2 linked regions of the Botrimarina mediterranea genome follow. The protein of the gene in region 1 binds, or shares a complex with, the protein of each later gene. Links are inferred from orthologs where the notes say so. Each region holds a gene or a part of one and is shown on either strand. Other genes may lie near its edges.

The links.
Region 2: the proteins of fliM (region 1) and fliG are in contact, whole or in part, in a crystal structure (PDB 4QRM), measured with the Thermotoga maritima proteins. The link is inferred for Botrimarina mediterranea from one-to-one orthologs. Residues at the interface, in WP_004081085.1 of Thermotoga maritima: Tyr124, Leu127, Asp128, Ile130, Met131, Gly132, Gly133, Pro134, Glu136, Pro139, Arg141, Thr144, Glu145, Ile146, Glu147, Ser149, Ile150, Lys153; in WP_004082903.1 of Thermotoga maritima: Phe122, Ser125, Glu126, His127, Pro128, Gln129, Thr130, Val133, Glu157, Arg161, Leu164, Leu165, Arg167, Ser169, Glu171, Val172, Glu175, Ile176, Asn179, Lys182.

The regions. Positions count from the first base shown.
Region 1 is NZ_CP036349.1:501,818-512,231, reverse strand. The notes cover bases 247-3,221. They hold fliM (flagellar motor switch protein FliM), read left to right. Parts: upstream 247-1,169; coding sequence 1,170-2,273; downstream 2,274-3,221. Other genes in these bases: larC (nickel pincer cofactor biosynthesis protein LarC), read right to left, coding at 3,080-3,221; Spa11_RS01955 (hypothetical protein), read right to left, coding at 2,596-2,979; Spa11_RS01970 (glutamate-5-semialdehyde dehydrogenase), read left to right, coding at 247-1,043. Also shown: more of Spa11_RS01970, read left to right, coding at 1-246; more of larC, read right to left, coding at 3,222-4,285; Spa11_RS01945 (hypothetical protein), read left to right, coding at 4,492-5,361; Spa11_RS01940 (nucleotide pyrophosphohydrolase), read left to right, coding at 5,361-5,765; Spa11_RS01935 (ATP-grasp domain-containing protein), read left to right, coding at 5,850-7,013; Spa11_RS01930 (YfcE family phosphodiesterase), read left to right, coding at 7,041-7,526; rimI (ribosomal protein S18-alanine N-acetyltransferase), read right to left, coding at 7,613-8,137; Spa11_RS01920 (hypothetical protein), read left to right, coding at 8,570-10,378; Spa11_RS01915 (glycosyltransferase family 2 protein), read left to right, coding at 10,392-10,414. UniProt on the Bacillus subtilis protein: One of the proteins that forms a switch complex that is proposed to be located at the base of the basal body.
Region 2 is NZ_CP036349.1:1,106,104-1,116,406, forward strand. What follows is about bases 7,440-10,303. They hold fliG (flagellar motor switch protein FliG), read left to right. Parts: upstream 7,440-8,301; coding sequence 8,302-9,306; downstream 9,307-10,303. Other genes in these bases: Spa11_RS04405 (hypothetical protein), read left to right, coding at 7,474-8,070; mutS (DNA mismatch repair protein MutS), read left to right, coding at 9,477-10,303. Outside these bases: Spa11_RS04365 (nucleoside 2-deoxyribosyltransferase), read right to left, coding at 453-1,292; groL (chaperonin GroEL), read right to left, coding at 1,446-3,065; Spa11_RS04375 (co-chaperone GroES), read right to left, coding at 3,155-3,472; Spa11_RS04380 (hypothetical protein), read left to right, coding at 4,001-4,231; Spa11_RS04385 (hypothetical protein), read left to right, coding at 4,472-4,762; Spa11_RS04390 (FkbM family methyltransferase), read left to right, coding at 4,897-5,730; Spa11_RS04395 (DoxX family protein), read right to left, coding at 5,854-6,267; Spa11_RS04400 (hypothetical protein), read right to left, coding at 6,405-7,277. UniProt on the Bacillus subtilis protein: One of the proteins that forms a switch complex that is proposed to be located at the base of the basal body.

The sequences.
Region 1 (10,414 bases):
GGCTGACGCCCGAACGCATTGAGTCGATCGCTGCGGCGCTCGAAGAAGTGGCGGCGCTCCGCGACCCGATCGGCGCGGTGATCGACTCGACGGTGCGGCCCAATGGTCTGCGGATCGACAAGGTGCGGGCGCCGCTGGGCGTGGTTTTTTTCATCTACGAGTCGCGACCCAACGTCACCGCCGACGCCGCGGCGATTTGCGTGAAGGCGGGCAACGCCGTCATCCTCCGCGGCGGCAAGGAAGCGATCCATTCGTCGCAGGCGATCGTCGATCTGCTCGCCCAAGCCGCACAAGAGATCGGCCTCCCCGAAGACGCTGTGCAGCTAGTGAGCACCACCGACCGCGAGGCGGTGGGCCACTTCCTGTCGATGAACGACTTCATCGACGTGGCGATCCCGCGTGGCGGCGAGGGCCTCATCCGCCGCGTCGCGGCCGAGGCGACGATGCCTGTCATCAAGCACTTCGACGGCAACTGCCACGTCTACCTCGACGCGTCGGCCGACCCGGAGTTCGCCGAGCGGATCACGCTCAACAGCAAGACGCACCGTTACGGCGTCTGCAACGCGGCCGAGTCGCTGCTGGTGCACGCCGACGCCGCCGAGCGGCTGCTGCCCCGGGTCGCTAAGGCGCTAACGGACGCGGGCGTCGAGGTCCGCGGCGACGAGCGTGTCCGCAAGCTCGTGCCAACCGCGAAGCCGGCGAGCGAGCAAGACTTCGGCGCCGAGTACCTCGGGCCGATCATCTCCGCCGCAGTGGTCGATTCGCTCGAAGCGGCGATTGACCACATCAACCGCTACGGCTCGCACCACACCGACGCCATCGTCACAACCGACCTGGCCTCGGCCCAGCGGTTTACAGCCGCGGTGGATAGCGCTGCGGTCGTCGTCAATGCTAGCACCCGCTTCAACGACGGCGGCGAGTTCGGTCTCGGCGCCGAGATCGGCATCAGCACCGACAAGTTCCACGCCCGCGGCCCCTGCGGCGTCGACGAGTTGACGACGTACAAGTACGTGGTGACGGGGACGGGACAAATCAGAGGCTAGAGGTTTGCTAGCAGACGGCCTACGAGAGGGCTGCGCGGGCCGGGGCGGCACAACTGACCGTGCAATGTTGTCGGCAATTGCCTAGCCTCTAGCCTCTATCATCTAGCCTCTGTCGCGCAGCGACCCGTGTCCGACGAAGTCCTCAGCCAAGACGAGATCGAGAGCCTGCTCGGCAAGGCGGCCCCGGCTGCGCCGAAGAAGGCGGAGTCCAAAGCGGCGTCAAAAGCGGCCGTTACCCAGCCCGCGCCGTCTTCGCAGCCGGTCTCGTTCGGCGGCCAGGGGATTGTTCCGACAATCGCGCCGCTGCCGGCGCCGACCGAGAAGGTCACCACCTACGACTTCAAGCGTCCCGAGCGCGTCGGCAAAGAGCAGATGCGCGCGCTCCAGACGATGCACGAGGGTTTCAGCCGTAACTACGGCGCCGCCCTCTCGGCGTTGCTGCGAACCATCGTCGAGGTGAAGCTCACGAGCGTCGACCAACTCACCTACAGCGAGTTCGTCTTTAGCCTCGAGAACCCCACCTGCTTCAACCTGATCAACGCCCCGCCGCTCGAAGGTCAGTTGATCCTCGACATCAACCCGTCGCTGCTGTTCCCGATCATCGACCGCTTGCTCGGCGGCACGGCCGACGCGTCGAACCCCGCGCGGCGGCCGCTCACCGAGATCGAACTGCGTCTGGCGAGCCGCGTGACGTCGCTCTTCCTTAACGAGATCAAGATCGCGTGGATGAACGTGATCGAGCTCTCGCCGGAGATCGATCACGTCGAGAGCAACCCGCAGCTCGTGCAGATCGTGCCGCCGAACGAAGTGATCGTGCTAATCAGCTTCGAGCTGACGATCGGCGACGTCCGCGGCATGATGAACCTCTGCATCCCGTTCAACTCGATCGAGCGGATCGGCGGCAAGCTCAGCGCCAACAGCTGGGTCACTTACAGCAAGAAGCCTTCGACGCCGGAGTCGGTGCAGCAGATCAGCGACCGGTTGGGTCATTCGATCGTCGAGCTGTCGGTCGATCTGGCGACCTCGCAGATCTCAACGGCGGACCTCGTGGGCCTGCGAGTCGGCGACATCATCACAACCGAGAAAGACATCCACGCCCCACTGGTGGTGTCGGTCGAGGGCCGCAAGAAGTTCCACGCGTCGCCCGGCGCCTTCAAGGGCCGCAAAGCGGTGCAGATCACCGAGCCGATCGTCGAACGGCATGTCGCCGTCGGCAAACAGGCCGGCTGACCGCACGAAACCGCCCACTCTGTGGCCTCGCCGCCGGCGTGCTAAGCTATGGCGACGGCGTCACCCTTTAGACGCCCGTCACGCGCCCGTAGCTCAGCTGGATAGAGCAGCGGACTTCTAATCCGCAGGTCGCAGGTTCGAGCCCTGCCGGGCGTGCTATGTTGACGCGGCTTTCTACCATCGGCCCCCCGCTGAGTGGCTCGGGCTGCCGGCAGAAGGCACGGTTGGCTTGCGAGGATTAGTCTCGTAAGACCTACGGTAAACGGCCCGCGACACTAACCGTCTCCGATGTGAGGCAGGCGCCATGTGACCCGGCTTTCGCTCAATCGGTCGTCCCTTGGCCTCCCTTCTTGACCTCGGCCTCGTGCAAGAGCGTCTCGAGTCGTTTGATCTGTTCATCGCTTTGAGCGAGGAGCTGTTGCAGCAGAACAAGCTTGGTGTCGATCTGGCCGGTGAGGTCGCGGGCCAATTCGTGCAGTTCGACTTGTTGTCGGTCGAACTTCGCCGCCGTGTCATTTTGGGAGCCGTCCCACTGGTGCGTTGGACGAGGCTGGGCGTCGAGCGGTGGCCCGGACCCGCCGCGAGTGCGTTTGCTCTGCCGGCGCCAATTGATCCGCAGCAGAATAAAGGTGAGCGCTGCGCACCCGGCGGCGAACATCGCGGCGGGAAGCCAGGGCGTATCGGCGGCTAGCAACGCCAGGGGCATAAAGAGCTCACCACAAAGGAACGAAGGAACAAAGAAGCGGAATCGCCGCCTGAGCTGTGGCCTTCCTTCGTTCCTTTGTTCCGTCGTGGATCATTTAGTCTTACTGTCCGCCCCAAGCGGCGCTTGCGGCTTGGCTCACATCACGGACCGTTACGCCTGCGCCGTCAGCGAGGGCTTTGCAATCCTCGTACTCGGGCGTGAATCGTTCGCCGGCCCCGCCGGGGAGCGTGGCGACGACACCGGACGTCTCGCCCCAGGGAGTGGTAACCGTCACCTTCCGCCGTGGCAGGACGATCCGCTCGACCGTTTGGCGACGCATGCCTAGTGCCGTGGTGTGACGGAAAACGATGGTGGCGAGCCGTTCGGCATCGGCGGGCGTCGCTTGCACGGTGAGCAACACGCCCGGGCGGTGCTTCTTCATCTGCAAGGGCGACAGCGCCACGTCGAGCGCGCCGGCGGCCCAGAGGCGTTCGACGCAGTCGCCGATCGCCTCGCCCGACGAGTCGTCGAGATTCGTTTCCAACAGGACGATCGTCGATACGGGGTCGCTCGATGGCGCCGCTTCGCCGCTCTTCGTGCCGACAACAAGTCGCAACACGTTCGGGTGATCGAAGTCCTTCTGGCCCGCGCCGAAGCCGATGCGCTCGATCGTCATCGCCGGCAGCGGACCGAACGACTTGGCGAGCTCTTTGACGATGGCGGCGCCGGTGGGCGTCGTGAGCTCGCCGACGACCGGACCCGTGGGCGGGTGCTCGGCGAGGGGCACGCCCATCAAGAGCTCGGCCGTCGCCGGCGCGGGGATTGCGCAGCGGCCGTGGGCGATCTGGATGAAGCCGCTGCCAGTTGGCACCGGCGCGCAGTGGACTTCGTCCACGTTCAAGAGGTCCCAGCCGATTGCGGCGCCGACAATGTCGGCGATCGAGTCGATGGCGCCGACTTCGTGGAAGTGGACCTTCTCGAGCGTCGAGCCGTGGACCTTCGCCTCGGCCTCGGCGATGCGGCGGAAGATGGCGGTCGCTAGCGTGTGGGCCCGCGGCGTGAGCGACCCGCCGTCGATCATCTTCTGGATGTGGTGCAGGTGCCGGTGGGCGTGCTCGGGCTCGTGCTCGACGACGACCTGCGTCGCCCGGAAACCCTGCTTCTTGACCTGTGTGGCGATGAGGCGGCAGTTGGGCGTGTTGTCGGGCCAGGCGAGCGAGTCGAGCCCGGCCTGGATCGCGGCGAGATCAACGCCGGCGTCCACGAGGGCGCCCAGCGTCATATCACCGCTGACGCCGCTAGCACAGTCGAGGTAAGCGATACGCATAGAAGCAGTTGGCGGTTAGTCGTTAGCGGTTAGCGAGCAATGGCGGAGTTTAGCAAACTTTGAGCCGCGCCCGTCAGGTAGCGGAGTTGCTAGCGGGGCGGCTCCGCTACCTGACGGGCGCGGCTCGAACGGGAGCTTCGCCGTTGACCCACCCTCATCGATTTCCTAGCGTCCATGAGCTTTCCGTCTCGCCCGGACCGATGCCGATGCCGCTCGATCACCAACCGCCGCTCCGCCTGGTCGCCGTCGCGGCCGACGTGCGTCGTGCGCGGTCGTTGGCGGCGAGTGTAGCGTCGGCGTTCGACGCGGCGGAACCGGTGCTGGTGGCGACGGTGGCCGAGGCCCTGGCTGCGCTGCGTCGCGAGCCGTTCGACGCGCTGGTGGCGTTGCATGAGCCCCCAACCGTCGACGCCTTAGTCTTGGCTCGCGCGTTGCGTGGGGCAGGGGACGAAACGCCGGTCGCGATTCTTGGCGCTGCGCGGGCGATCGACCTGGAAGCGGCGTCTTGGGACGCCGGCGCCGATGAGTACGCCTGTCTTGCCGAGACGACTGCCGCGCAACTCGCCGGCCGGATGCGGCGGGCAATCGAGGCGCGTGAGCGACTGCGAGAGATGCGGCGGGCGTTGCTCGCCGAGCAACAGCAGCTCGCACGCGACGAAGAGCAGTCTCGGCGGCTCGTCGAGTCGCAGCAGCGTTTGGTGGCGGAGTTGCGGATGCTCCCCGATCAGCCGCTCGCCGACGTCGTGACGACACTCCGACTCAATCGCGACGCGGGCGCCGCTTACTCCGACCTTCTGCGGCGGGCGGTGGTTTCCGGCTCGCCACGGAGCGACGAACTTACGCGACTCGCGGATGACCTCGCCGACGAGGGCATCACCGGCCCGCGGCTCTTGGAGCTGCATCTGGCGGCGGTGAATGACACGGTCGCCGGACTGGCCCCTCGGGCGGCCCAGGCGGTCCGTGACGAGGCCGATCGGCTCCTCTTCGAAGCGGTCGTTCACTTGGCCGAGGCTTACCGGCGGCGTTATCTTCGGGCGGTTCCCGCCCAAGTAACGCCAGCCTCGAAAGCCGCTTAATGCCAACCGAACGAACCGAAGCTAACAGGGCCGATCGCGGCGACGACGCCACCACCGTCGCCGAACTCCGTCAGCTTGTTGAAGACTTCGTCGCCGAGCGCGACTGGTCGCGTTATCATTCGCCAAAGAACCTGGCGATGTCGATCGCGATCGAAGCGGCCGAGCTGATGGAGCACTTTCAGTGGCTCGACCCGGCCGAAGCCCAGGCCGTCGTCGCCGACCCAACAAAGCGTGCCGCCGCCGCAGAAGAACTGGCCGATGTGGTGGGCTACTGCTTCGCGATGTCGGGCGCGCTGGGCGTGGACCTCTCGCAAACCGTGCGGGCCAAAATGCGCCGCAACCATGAGAAGTACCCGGCGGCGGTGTTCCGCGGGAAGCCGAGTTATGAGCGCCCGAAGGATTAGAACCACGGATGACACGGATGTCGAGTGACGTGTTTGATCTGTTGTGACAGCGAAGCGGCTTGTCTTTTTTCATCCGTGATATCCGTGTCATCCGTGGTTCCTTCAGAACGACCAACTCGCCTCGCGATCGTCGGCGCCAGTGTCCGCGCCGCGGCGCAGTCGGCGCTGCGGGCAGGGTTTGAGGTGGTTGGCGCCGATCTGTTTGCCGACGCCGATCTTGATGGGGTTTGTCCGATCACGAAGATCGAGGATTACCCGCACGGCTTCGTCGATTGGCTTGCGAAGCAGGATGTCGATGCGTGGATGTACACGGGGGCGCTGGAGAACTACCCGGACCTTGTCGATCAGATGGCGGCGATTAGGCCGCTGTGGGGTGTGAGCGGTGAGGCGCTGCGGCGATGCCGTGATCCTTCTGAATACGGCTACCATCTCTTCAAGGCGGATGTTCCCTATCCCGCGACGATAAGAGCAACTCCAGGTAAATCCTACAAAACTTACTGGCCATGGGGGCCGTCACTGGCCAAATCGTACCGGCAAAGTAACGGGGCGGGCGTATGGCGGATCAACAACCAAGACGACTACGATCGAGCAGTCAATCTCGGAATGTATATCCAGGATCACCTGCAGGAGGGCGAGAGTCTCTCTGCCTTGTTTGTCGCCGATACCCAAGGCGCAACGCTGCTTGGACTGTCCGAACAACTTGTCGGAGATAGTGACAACGAATTCCATTACCGAGGGTCGATCGGCCCGCTGGCGCCTTCTGTTTCTCACGCGATCACCTTGGACAACCTTGGCCGTTGCCTAAGCAGTTCGCTCGGTCTTCGAGGGGTTGTCGGTGTCGATCTCATTCAGTTTGAGCAGCTTCTTTGCGTAATCGAGATCAACCCTCGCTACACGGCGTCGGTCGAAGTGATCGAACGAGCGAACGGCGTTTCGGCGGTCGCGGCGCATGCGGCGTGCTTTGCTGAGGGGCTTGAACCGGGTACTGAGTCACAACCCGGTAAGCACGTCGGCAAACGCATCCTTTACGCTGCGGAGCCGATCCAGGTTGGAGAGTCGCTCGCTGGCGAATTGCTCGAACTTCATCGCGCGGGTCGCGTGGCGGATGTCCCTCGCGCGGGGACGGCGATCGGGGCGGGAGAACCGATCTGTACGATCTTGGTAGAATCAGAGTCTTGCTCAGCGGTTGCGGAAGGGCTGGATGCTCTCGCTGAAATCTTGCTTGCCCGGTTCGCTACCCGCGGCTAGCGCCGACGGCTCAATTCAGAGACTCTTATGCGTATTGGCGTTGTTAGCGACACCCACGGCTCGGTCGATCACACGCGGCCGGCGATTCGGATGCTTGAGTCGCTGGAGGTCGAGGTCGTGCTGCATTGCGGCGACATCGGGTCGGCCGAGCTGGTTGAGATGTTCGCCCCGTGGCCGACGCACTTTGTGTTCGGCAACTGCGACTACGACCAGGCTGAGTTGCGCCGCGCGATCGAGGCGGCGGGCCAGACGTGCCACGAGCTGTTCGGCGATATCGAGCTAGCCGGCGTGCGGATCGCGCTGCTACACAGCCACGACCGCGGCGCGTTCCGCAGCGCCATCCAGTCGGGCGATTACGCCCTCGTCTGCTACGGCCACACGCACATCGCCGCGGCCGACAAGCAGGGCGACACGCTGGTGCTCAACCCCGGGGCGCTCTATCGCGCGGACCGGCACACGATCGCGGTGGTAGAGCTGCCGACAGTGGAAGCGACACACGTGGGTGTCTCGTGAGGGGATAGATGGCAGATGATAGATGTTAGAGCGCAAGCGACGCCTGGTGCTCTACCTTCTGCCATCTATCCTCTGTCCTCTTCCACTCAGCCCGCCATCCGCAAATTCGCCCCATCGACCGGCAGGAACTCGATCTCGCCGGCGCGGTGGTAGTACTGCATCAGGTAGGCGTCTTCCGGCGAGTCGTCATAGAAGTCACGGAGGACGCTCGTGGCGCGGAAGCCGGTTTGCTTGAAGAAGAGCTGCGCGTCGAGGTTGGTCTCACGCACTTCGAGCGACAGACGCGTCCGGCGCTGGCTGCTGAGCTTGGCGATCAGCTTCTCGACCATCTGCGAGCCGACATGGCGGCGGCGTGTGTCGGCGGCGACGGCAAAGTTCAGCAGGTGGAGGCGCGTTTTGTGGAGTTCATAGATCATGAAGCCCAGCACGCGGTCGCCGCGTTCGGCGACCATGCCGATGCAGTTGCGGCGGCGCAGGCAGGCGACGAAGTCTTCCTCGCTCCATGGGAACTCGAACGCCGACTTCTCGATCTGGAGCACCTGTTCCATATCGCGGCGGATCATCCAGCGGATGTGGACGTCGAGCCGCGTGTAGGTTTCGGTGATCGGCATCGTTGAGCTCCTGTCTCGATAACCGGTGCGTCGCTGAGCGGCGGGCCGGGTGGTTCCGTCCATTCGATTAGGCCGGCGGAGATCGTAGTGGGCAACCCATCCGTTGGGGCCCCGACGTCCGCGGCAGGGGGGAAACTATCAGAACCTCCTTGAGCGTGCCAAGGCGAAAGAATCGTTAAGACGCCGGCGCCTCAAAGCATTGCGCCAGTTGCACTTGACGCCGCCTGACAAAGGCTTCTCGACCGCGCCTTTCCGGACGTGTGGGCGGCGCCGATTCGCCAGCTTGGGGGCTTTGCGCAGCCTGGCGTTTGGCGGGATTTACCGCTTGGGGACCGTGCGCCGCCTGGGAGTGTCGTACGCTTTCAAGTCGCGGTGCGCCTCGGGCGTACGCAGGCGGTCCGCCGCGGCCCACGATTCCGTTCAGGCCGTTTGATGACCCCGTCCCCCGCCGCCCTGCCGTCCAGCGCCGACGACGGCGGCGCTCGGCGCGACTACCAGGTCTTTCGCCGGTTGGTGATTGCGCTGTTGGTCGTGGCGTGCGCGGGACCGCTGGCGCTCAACGTCGCCGACCCCGACCTGTGGGGCCATGTCCTCTACGCCGAGGAGTGGATTGCCGACGGCAAGCTTCCCCGCACCGCGACCCACACGTACACGGCCGAGGGTCACCCGTGGGTCAACCACGAGAACCTCGCCGAGTTGGCCCTCGCCTACGGCTTCCGCACGCTCGGCGTGCCCGGGATGCTGGCGGCGAAGGTCGTGCTGGGGATGGCCATTTTGCTGCTGATGTCGCTCGCGGCACAGCGGCAAGGCGTCCGACCGATCGCTGCCTGGGCGACGTTCTTGCTCGTCTCGTACAACCTGCATGCGTTCTTCCCGCTACGTCCCCAGTTGCTGAGCTTCTTGTGCTGCGCCGTCATGCTCTTCGTAATCGAGCGGGCCTTTGACGCTTGGGGATATCGCCGCACCGACTTCACCAACACCCGTCGCAAGTCCGACAACTCCCCGATCGAGTGGCGTTGGCTCATGGGGCTGCCCGTGCTGTTTGTGGTGTGGGCGAATTCCCACGGTGGGTTTGCCCTGGGTCTCGTGCTGCTAGCAGCAATCCTCGGCGGCAGGGCGATCGAGCTGGTGTACCGATTGGGCGCCGCTGGCGTCGGCCGTGCGATGGGGCTGCTTGGCGTGGGCGCCGCTTGTGGCGCCGCTACGCTGGCCACGCCCTATGGCTACGGGCTCCACTTATGGATGAAAGGGTCGCTGGGACAGCCCCGGCCGGAGATTACCGAATGGCTCGCGCCGCAGCCGGGCAACCCGGTCTTCTGGCCGTTCGTCTCGCTGCTCGCCCTTTCAATCGCTGCCTATGCCTTCACGGATCGCCGCCGCGACGCGGTGAAGATGGTCGTGCTCGCGTTGGTCGCCTGGCAGGCCGCCTCGCATCTCCGTCACATCGCCTTCTTCGCCTTGCTGTGCGGTTTCTGGCTGCCGCCTCACCTCCAGTCGATCGCCGGGCGCCTACGGAACCGGGCGGTGGAAGGACTGCCCACGGCGCACCTCAACTCGTGGATGCGTGTAGGAATCGCGTCGGCGCTTGCCGGCGCGATTGGCTTGCAGGCATTGTTCCTTGGACAACGGATCGCTGCTTTCCCCGTTTATCGGTCCTGGTACCCGGTCGATGCGCTGCAGTGGATGTCCGAGCAGCGTGCTGCGGGCAACCTGCTGGTCTCTTTCAACTGGGCCCAATACGCCCTCGCCGCGTTGGCGCCGGAGATGCGGGTGCAGTTCGATGGTCGGTTCCGTACTTGCTACCCGCAGGAAGTCATCGATCGACACTTCGACTTCCTGCTTGGGGACGGCTCTCCGCGTTTCCGCAGTGAGACCTCGGGGCCTATCGACGGCGCCCGCACGCTAGAGATCGATCGGCCCGACTACGTGCTGGTCGATCGCAAGTACCAGAACGCCGTCAGCGTGATGGCAAACGCTGGTGAAGCTGAGGACTCCGAGTGGACCCTCGTCTATCAGGACGCGGTCGCTCAGGTCTGGGGCCGGCGCGACGTGGTTGACGAAGTGTCGTCCTCGCAATTCGTGCCGCCCGACCGGCGTTTCGTCTCGGAGCACCTGTCACACACGGCCGTTCAGTGGCCAGCCTTGCCGCGGCTGAAGACGCCTCAGCCCTCCACGACGGGCCTCACTGAAGTCGCGGGCCGCGGCGCCGACGCCCCCGCTAAACCGTACAATGAAGGGTGAGTGAGGAATCAACATGAGTCTGCTAGAACAGCTTGA
Region 2 (10,303 bases), 600 kb from region 1 along the record:
AGAAGCCCCGGAGGGGCGACAGCAACGTGGCGAGTCGAGTTGCTGTCGCCCCTCCGGGGCTCTGTCCGATGGACGAGGGTTCCCAGGGGCTCGCGCCCCTGGCTACGCGCTGCCGCCCCTGCCGGGGCTAACTGACTGCTGCGCTGAGCGGGATTGCGAGTGAAGGCGACAGGATTTGACCATTGCGGTAACACCGACTGGGCGAAAGCGCCGGAATGCGAATGTGCCGGGCTGGGGATTAGGTACTTGAACCCCGACTAACGGTTTCAGAATCGATTGTATTGCCGATTACACCAATCCCCAGTTTCCGGAGACGGGTGAAGTACCCCGTAGGGGAGTCGAATTCCTGACTCCGCTCCGAGAGGGCGGTGTCCAAGGCCACTAGACGGGCGGGGCGGGGCGTACGAAGTCTTGTCCAAGTCGCAATCGACGTAAGTCCCTTAAACGCGACCCTACGAAAGCTGAATAGCTAGGTCGTAGTCACGGGTTCCGAAATTAGTGAATACACGAAGTGTGATAGACGTTGAACCTTTGCTCTGGTCATTGCTATATCGAAGTCCAAACTCGCAAGAAGTAAAGGCTTGAGGGAAGAGGGTGTCGAATACGGGCAGCATATGGAAATAGCCACCATCTGGCATGCGGCACGTATCCATATTCTGCATCTGCCCCGTGGGCAATTCGCAATATGGGAACTCGCCGGAGCGGGTGACTACTGCTAGTCGTAGTTCACCAGGCTCGAATGTGCGAAACGATCGATTGGCAAGTGTTAGCTCGGGCCATGGGTAGTATCCAGGCTTCGGGGAGCACGATGCTTTGCCAGAAGATACATCTACACCGTCTTGGTAAAGCTCGATCTCAACAGTTTGCTTCGGATTTGTAGCGAGTGGGTTCTCAATAAACCAAGCGATTTTTGTCGCAAGGTTCTGCCGGAGAACGGTCAGCTGTTCTCCATAGACGATGTGTGGGAAGTGCTTGAGATCAAAGGGGATGTCCGCCGCATCTTTTGTCAGAAGTATGGTTGGTTTGTTGAGGGCATGTGCGTACCCTACCTCGTAAAAGACATTTGCATTTCGTCCGGACATGTCGGCAATGATCATGTCTGCTTTTGCGATCTGATTGTAGATGCGATCAAGGATACGCTCGTGAAATATCTGCTCGTCTACTCGCTCGCAGTATGCCCCGGCCTTCTCGCAAGACTCTTTGATGCCGATATGATAGACATCATCGAAGTCGGAACTAAACGGCATCAGCACAAAGCAAAAGGGCTTTGGACCTGTGCTTGTGGTATCCAAGATGGCTTTATTCCAGTGATAGGGCGAGGCAGGGGTAAGCTAAGCGAAGGATACAAAAAAAGCCGCCGGCTTTCGCCGGCGGCTTCGTCGTTTGCTGATCCCTGACGCCTGACTCCTGACCCCTGACCCCTGTCGAGTCCGTCAGGCCCGGTCTCAATACATGTCGTCCATGCCCGGAGCCGCCGCGCCGCCCTTGCCCTTCTTGGGGGCCTCGGCGATCAGCGCGTCGGACGTGAGCAACAACGTGGCGACGCTCGCGGCGTTTTGTAGCGCTGTGCGGGTCACCTTTACCGGGTCGATGACGCCCGTCTTCACGAGGTCCTCGTACTTGTCGGTCGCGGCGTTGTAGCCTTCGCCACCCTTCATGTCGGCGACCTTCTCGCAGACCACTCCGCCGTCCTTGCCGGCGTTCGTGGCGATCGCCTTGAGAGGCGCCTGCGAAGCGCGGACGACGATCTGGTAGCCGACCTCTTGGTCATGCGACAGACCGGTCGGCTTGACCTTGGCCGAGCAGCGGACCAGGGCGACGCCGCCGCCGGGGAGGATGCCCTCTTCGACGGCCGCACGCGTCGCGTGCAGGGCGTCTTCGACGCGGGCCTTCTTCTCCTTCATCTCGCTCTCGGTCGCGGCGCCAACGTTGACCTTCGCCACGCCGCCCGACAGCTTCGCGAGCCGCTCTTCGAGCTTCTCACGGTCGTAGTCGCTGGTGGTGTTCTCGATCTCGCGGCGGATCTGATCGATGCGGCCCTTGATGTCGCTCGACTTGCCGGCGCCCTCGATGACGGTCGTGTTGTCCTTCGAGATGATGACCTTCTTGGCGCGACCCAGCTCGGCGAGGCCGATCGAGTCGAGCTTGATGCCGAGGTCTTCGAAGATCGCCTGGCCGCCGGTGAGGATCGCGATGTCTTCGAGCATCGCCTTGCGACGATCGCCGAAGCCCGGGGCCTTCACCGCGGCGACGTTGAACGTGCCACGCAGTTTGTTGATGACGAGGGTCGCGAGCGCCTCGCCCTCGATGTCCTCGGCAACGATCAAGAGCGGCTTGCCCGAGTTGACGACGGCCTCGAGGACTGGGATCAGGTCCTTGATGCTCGAGATCTTCTTCTCGTGGACCAGGATGTAGCAGTCCTCGAGGACGCACTCCATCAGCTGCTGGTCGGTGACGAAGTACGGCGAGAGGTAGCCGCGGTCGAACTGCATGCCCTCGACCCACTCGACTTCGGTGGCGAGCGACTTGCCTTCGTCGACGGTGATGACGCCGTCCTTGCCGACCTTCTCCATCGCCTTGGAGAGCATCTCGCCGATCTCGGTGTCGCCGTTCGAAGCGACGGTGCCGACCTGGGCCATCTCTTGGGTCGACTTGACCTTGATCGACATCTTCTTGAGTTCGGCGGTGATGTCCTCAACCGCCCGCTCGATGCCCTGCTTCATCTGCACCGGGTTGACGCCGGCGACGACGGCCTTGAGGCCCTCGTTGAAGATCGCCTCGGCGAGCACGGTGGCGGTGGTGGTGCCGTCGCCGGCGATGTCGGAGGTCTTGGCCGCGACCTCCTTCACCATCTGCGCGCCCATGTTCTCGTAGGTGTCTTCCAGCTCGATCTCCTTGGCGACCGAGACGCCGTCCTTGGTGACGGTCGGCGAGCCGAACGACTTCTGGAGGATGACGTTGCGACCCTTGGGGCCGAGGGTGACCTTCACGGCGCGGGCCAGCTTCTGCACGCCACGACGCATCGCGTCGCGGGCTTCTTGATCGAAGGCGATCATTTTCGCCATGGGATAACTCCTGTGTGCGGGTTGGTATTGGGGACGCATTTAGCCCCCCGTCATTGACGGGGGCTAAATGGGGAGATCACTCAAAGAGCTCACTCAACCACGGCGAGGATGTCGCTCTCGCTCATGAGGAGGAACTCCTCGTCGTCGATCTCGATGGTTTCGGGGGCGTAGGTCGTGAAGAGGACCTCGTCGCCGACCTTCACCTGCAGGGGGCCGCGCTTGCCGTCATCGAGCAGCTTGCCGGGACCGACGGCGACGATCTTGCCGCGGTTGGGCTTTTCCTTCGACGAGTCGGGCAGAAAGATGCCGCCGGCGGTCTTGTCGGACGATTCGACGCGCTCGACGACGACCTTGTCGCCCATCGGCTCGAGCTTGACCTTTGACTTCTTTTTGGCAGCGGTCGCCATCGGCGAACTCCTCACGACTAGGGTGGAAGATGTGACTTATGGATGAACGATCGGGTGGAGACGTATCGCCAACCCGGTAAAGACAGCCTCGACAGCCCGCATCACGGCGCAACGGTGACGCAGTCGGAACGCTAGAAAGCAAGTCGGGCGCCAATGCCTGTGGAAGCTTGTAAGTGCTTTCTAGCAGGCATCTTACGGCGATAGGTATAGTCTCGTGCTCCGAGATCGGCCTGTCATTCTGGCCAAATGCCAGCGTTCTCCTCCTGAGAGTTGAGAATCGCCTGCCAGTTTGGCGGCCCCGTCGCGAGCCCCGTAATGCGGACTCGCAAGACACCACCCCTCGGAGGGGGTTGTCGTGGACGAGGGGGTGCGATTCGCTACGCCGGCCGTCGGGGTGGTCGCGTATCGACCACCTCCTGTTCGCGTACACGATCGATGCAAGCTAACCTTCCGGCTGTGTGCCAACGCGGCACGGGAAGGCCAGCTACCGCTCTCTAACCGCCTGCAACGACCCCACAAGGCTCCCAAATGATCTCGACTAACAAACGCCCTGGAGCCGCCCTCCTGGCTCTCCTAGCGATCGGTTTTGCCCTGCCGGAGTCGGCTGAAGCCCGTCGCTATCGTCCCGTGATTCGCAGGGCGCCGGCCGTGTATGGGCGCCGACCGGTGGTGGTCAACACACCGTTTGTCGGCGTCCGCGTCGGCGCTGGTCGGGTCCGCGTCGCCGCTCCGGGGGTTGGTGTCTTTGTCGGCTGGTGAAGTTAATCAGCCCGTTTCGATAACGATGGCTAGCACGGGCCGTCCCGGGGATAACCGGGGCGGCCCGGCCCGTTTGGCACGCGGCGTGCATTGGTAAGGGTCGGTGGTGATTCGACGACTAATTCGTCCCGCTGCCTCCGTACAAGTGCGCACAAGCATCGGCTCCGCACAGCTAACTGGCCGACCGAAGAAAGTGGCCGGCCGTCCTAATCCCTGCTAGCTATCGAGAGGAGAAGCAACATGCTCCGCAAACGTGGATTGTCCCTCGCCGCCACCGCCCTCGGCGCTGTCGCCATGCTGTTCATCACCGCCGGCGACGCCCAAGCCCGACGCGGCTTCTATCGCGGTCCCGTCCGTGGCTACTACACCCCTTACGCCCGCGGCCGCGCCTACTACAGGCCGCGCGCTTATCGCTCCGGCTATCGTGGCTACAGTCGTGGATATTACGGCGGTCGCTACGGTGGCTACTACGGCGGCCGCGGTGGTGTCGTGATCGGCGCGCCAGGGGTCGGCGTCTCGATTGGCTGGTAACTCCCGGCGCTCACCAGATTGCCTAGCTTCAATGGGCGGGCGTCTCGAATCGGTCTAGGGCCAAACACGGCAGAAAGAGTAGGGTTCTTCCTCTCTTGCACCGTAAAGCCCGACCCCGCTGCGAGGCGCCTGCCGTGAAGTTACGCGAGTTCGTTTACCTCTTCGGACTGAAACCGAGCCCGCGTACGTACGGCTACGACGTCCGCACCGCGGACCTTGGTCCTGATGGCGTCGTTTCCTACGCGCAGTGGCTGCACCCGAAAGCTTATCGCTGTGAGGTGACTGCGGCTCTCATCGCCGAGCACCGACAGTTCGTGCGCCCAGGCGACTTCTGTATCGATGTCGGCGCACACAGCGGCGACACCAGCCTGCCGCTGGGTATCGCCGCCGGCGTTGAGGGGTGTGTGCTCGCAATGGAGCCCAACCGCTACGTCTTCCCGACGCTGCAGGCGAACGCCGACCTCAATCGCAAGATCGCCAACATCGTCCCCGTAATGGCTGCCGCAACGCCCGAGGACGGCGCGTTCACTTTCAGCTATGGCGACCCCGGATTCTGCAACGGCGGCGACGCCGCCGACCAGTCGTGGCTACGCCGTCGGCGGATGCTGACGCTCGAAGTGCAGGGGCTCAATCTCAACGAACTCTTGCACCGCGACTTTGCCGACCGGATCGACCGCTTGCGGTTTGTGAAGACCGACACCGAGGGTCACGACCTGGAAGTGCTCGAATCGATCGCCGACCTCATCCGCAAGAAACGTCCGTACCTCCACTGCGAGGTCTTCAAGCACTCACCCTCCGAGCGACGCCGCGACCTACACGCCTTCCTCGTCGCGATGGGCTACGACGTTCACCTCGTGTCCGATGACGGCGGCTTCCGCGGTCGGAAAGTCAGCGAAGATGACCTCTGCGCCGTCGACCACTGCGACATCCTCGCCGCGCCGAAGAAGGGCGTCGCGCTGGCTGCCTAATCTATTGTGTTTAAGGGATTCACCACGACGGACACGAAGAACACGACGGCTTGTTTGTCGGACTGATATTGTCCCTGAGAACGTTCGTCGTGCTCGTCGTGTCCGTCGTGGTGCAATTTTTCCTCAAACGTCTTTCGCTTGCGGATCGGCGACGCACTTGTCGTAGCCGAAGGCGAGCTGGAAGACATCGGGCTTGCGCAGCCCCAGCGCGATCCACACGACGACGCCCATGATGATCGGCATGTAGAAGGGGTCTTCGATACGCACGTGCGTCGCGGTCGCGCCGCCGAGGTAGGCGGTGAGCAAGATGGCGCCGATGAACGCCGTTTGCGGGATGAGGAACAGGATGGTTACCGCGATCTCGACCATGCCGATCCACTTCATCACGTCGTCGGGATAGCCGAACTTTCCCATGATCTCGGCCTTGTTAGGGAAGTCCATGAACTTACCCGACGCGCTCAGACCGCAGAGAAACACGGTGAGTAACACACTCAACACCCAACCGGCGATGAAGGAGGCTTTGGAAGGTTGGGTCATGGCAGTGCCGCGATGGTTTGACTGGACTGAACCGCAAAAGAATAAGAACCACAAAGGAACGAAGTGAACAAAGGAAGCCTTCGGAGATACAGCCTTGGTTCCTTAGTTCCTTTGTGGTTCACTCGTGAGCTGTGAGATCACTCTTCTGCGGCGGGGCTGACCCACTCTTGGAACGCCTCTTCCATGAAGCCTTCGCCGTGGATCATCTCGCCGCCGAGGTGGCCTTCCCAGGCGACGGCCAGTGCTAGGCCGATCAGCCCCAACCGCCAGAACGCGCCGAGTCCCTTGCTCTGCCGCGCTTGGCTGATTAGGGCGATGATCGACAGCACGATCGACGCGGCGGCGAGGCCGAAGCCGTACCAGCGGTGCCGCACGAGGTGCTCGGACCAGTCGCCGAAGCCATCGCCCCACGCCCACGGCGCGCCGTAGTCGAACTCGGCGTACCACCAGCCGCTGGCGACCGCCGCCACCGACGTCAGCGCGCCGCCGACAAGGCACGCCAGCGGGATCTGCGTCCGCCACGACGGAATCACGACGCCGATCACGACGAACAACGCGCCGAACACCCACAGCGCAATCGGCAGGTGGACCACGGCGTGGTGCGTCTTGGCGAAGAACGCCGGGGCGCGCTCGATGATCCCGCCCCAATCGGTCGCGGCGGCTTCGGGCTCCTCGGCCTCGGCTTCTTCCATCGCCTCGTCTTCCATCGCCTCGTCTTCGGCGACCTCCGCGCCATCCGCGGCTTCGTCTTCGAGTTCTTCGACGGCTTCCTCAACCGCGGGTTCGCTCTCATCGAGCGGGGCCGGCTCTTCGGGCTCGATCGCCGCGGGTTCTTCCGCCATCTCTGTTTCGGCTTCGGCGGCGTCTTCTACGGGCTCTTCGGGCGTCGCCGCCTCCCCGTCCACCATGGGCTCTTCGGTCTCCGCAGCGGGTTCCTCGGCTTCGGAGGTTGCTTCTTGCGACTCTGACGTTGGAACGTCAAGCACCTCGTCGACCGGGTCTTGCGCCACGGCGACACTCGACCAAAGGGCTAATGCGAGAAGTCCAGACACGAGGCCAATGCGTCGCAAGGTATTGCTCTCCGCCGAAAGTGAGGTCCTAGGAGCCGCGTCGCGGCAGACCGCATTCTAACCCGCGGCGCCGACGATTGGCAGACGAAGCCGGCCCGCCCGTTGGACTTCGCTGTGGGCCGGGTATTCTTGGAGGGTGAACGCTCCTGAAACACCGAGCCCTGCGGGCCCCGACGAAGCGACGCTCCTCGTCGCCCAAGCTGGCCAGGCGGCCGCCGCGGCGGCGGGGCTCGAATGCGTCCTCGAACTGTCTCCGCACAGCGAGTCGCGCTACCTCCACGTCCTGCGCGGCGACGCCTGGTACGGCATCCGCGTCTCTTGCCACGAGGCGGTCTACGACTGCTGCCGCGACTACACGCAGCTGCGGGTCGGAGAGCCGCCAACGCCGGAAGTTGTCGCCGCTGCTAGTGCAGCCGCCGAGCAACTGGTCCTCAGCGGCGGTGAAGTTGTCGCCGACCCGGCGGCGGTCGCCGTCGCCATCGACAAGATCGCTGCGGTGCTCTGCGACGGCCGCACCTACCGCGACGACGACGGCCTCCGCTGGCGCTGGGTCGCGGACGAAGAGCGCTGGGACCTGGCGTGCCGCTACTGGGGCGACGAGTCCGTGCTGACGCCCCCCACGCACCGCCCCAGCACCGTGGTCACGGCCCGCATCCGCTGCCAAGTCCGCCACACCCAAAACGTCACCGCGCGCTGGGCCGCCGAAGCCGGCAGTGAATCTGATTCAAAGTAGTTAACCACAAAGGAACAAAGGAACGACGGAAGCAGAGCGCACGATTGCCTTCAGCAAAATCTCTTTGTTCCTTCGTTCCTTTGTGGTGAATCCTCTTGGAACCACCATCGCCGTGCTAGCAGCGGTTCCTTTTGCCTAACCGGCAGATTCTCTCAGGCGCCGCGGGCGTTTTAGTCGATCAATCTCGACGAAGCGCCGGAGTTTTCGCCGCGACTTGTCGAGGTCTGCCAAGTGCCTGCAATCACCACCCCCACCGGCCTGCACAAGGCCGCCGTCGTGCTGATGAGCCTGCCCGAGGAGCAGGCGTCGGAGGTGATGAAGCGCTTCTCACCGCGCGAGATCGAGCAGGTGTCGATCGAGATCGCCCGGCTCGAACGCGTCAGCGTCGAGGAGCAAGAAGAGGCGATCCGTGAGTTTGCCGAAACCAACCCCGTCAATGGCGACGGCGGCGGCCTCGAGTTCGCCAAGAAGCTCGTCAAAGGCGCGCTCGGCCATGAAGCCACCGACACCATCGACAAGCTCCGCCAGTCGATCGAAGCGCTGCCGTTCGGCTTCTTGCGGAACGTCGATACACAGAACATCGCGACCTACCTCGTCGATGAGCATCCTCAAACGATCGCCCTGATCCTGGCGCACCTGCCGGCGTCGTTCAGTGCGGCGATCCTCGGCGGCTTGCCTCCGGACCGCCAGCTCGCTGTCGTACGCCGGATGGCAACGATGGGGCAGACCAATCCCGAGATCGTCCGCGAAGTTGAGTCGGGGCTCGAACGCCGCATGTCGAGCGTTATGAGCCAGAGCTTCCAGGTCGCCGGCGGCGTCGAGGCGGTGGCCGCGATGCTCAACGTTATCGACCGCGCGACCGAGCGTTCGCTGCTCGACGGCATCGCGACCGACGATCCCGACCTAGTGGAAGAGATCCGCCACCTGATGTTCGTCTTCGACGACATCGGCAAGCTCGGCCAGAAGGACATCCAGCAGGTCCTCAAGTCGGTCGAGACCTCGCAGTGGGCGCTGGCGCTGAAGGGCGCGAGTCCCGAGCTGAAGGACAAGATCCTCAGCAACATCTCTCAACGCGCCGGCGACATGCTCCGCGAAGAGATGGAGTTCCTCGGCGCGGTGAAGGTCTCCGCGGTCGAAGAGGTACAGCAGAAGATTGTCGACATCGTCCGCGGCCTCGAAGACTCTGGCGTGATTGAGCTCAACGCGTCGGGCGAAGAAGAGCAGTTGGTGCAGTAGCGGGAGGGACGAGGGGTTAGGGGCGGGGGACGAGGGCTTCTTGGGGAGTCCTCAGCGCCAGCGCCGCGAGTGCAGCGAGGCCTGCTCGCTGCGCGAGTAGGCTTGAGACTTGAGGGCTGGTGCGCCAAGCTTTTCGCTTCACCAGCCGAGTCCTCAAGTCGCACACCTCAATGTCGCAACTCTCCCCCATGATGCAGCAGTACCACGAGGCCAAGGCGGTCTCGGGGGACGCGTTGCTCTTGTTCCGCATGGGGGACTTTTACGAGCTGTTCTACGAGGACGCGAAGGAAGCGGCGCGGCTGCTGGGCATCACCGTCACGACGCGCGACAAAGACAAGGGCGCGAAGGCCGTGCCGATGGCGGGGTTCCCGCACCACCAGCTCGACGCCTATCTGGCGAAGATTCTGCGTTGCGGCCGGCGGGCGGCGGTGTGCGATCAGATGGAGAGCCCTGCCGAGGCAAAAGGGATCGTCCGTCGTGAAGTGACGCGGATCGTCTCCGCCGGCACCGTCATTGATGACCAGCTCCTCGATCCGCAGGCGAGCAATTACCTCGCCGCCGTCGCGTTCGACGGCCAAGCGCCGAAGGGCAATCACCGGCCGCTTGTCGGCTTGGCGTGGATCGAAGTCTCGACGGGCGAGTTCACCGCCACTGCGATCGACGAACGCCGCCTCGCCGACGAACTGTCGCGCCTCGAACCGGCCGAGTGTCTCGTCGCCGAGGGTAGCGACGCCCTGTTGCCGCCCGAGGCGTCCGACCGCGCCGCCATCACGCGCCGGCCGACGTGGTCCTTCGGCGTGCAGATGGCGATGGAGTCGCTCCGCAAACACTTTGGGACCCAGTCACTCGAAGGCTTTGGATTCGATTCGTCGTCGCACGCCGACGCGTTGGCGCTGTCGGCAGCGGGGGCGATCCTTGGGTACCTGTACGAGACGCAAAAGGCGTCGCTCGCCCACGTCGATCGCTTGAAGCCGTTCCAAGCCGACTCGTCGCTGCA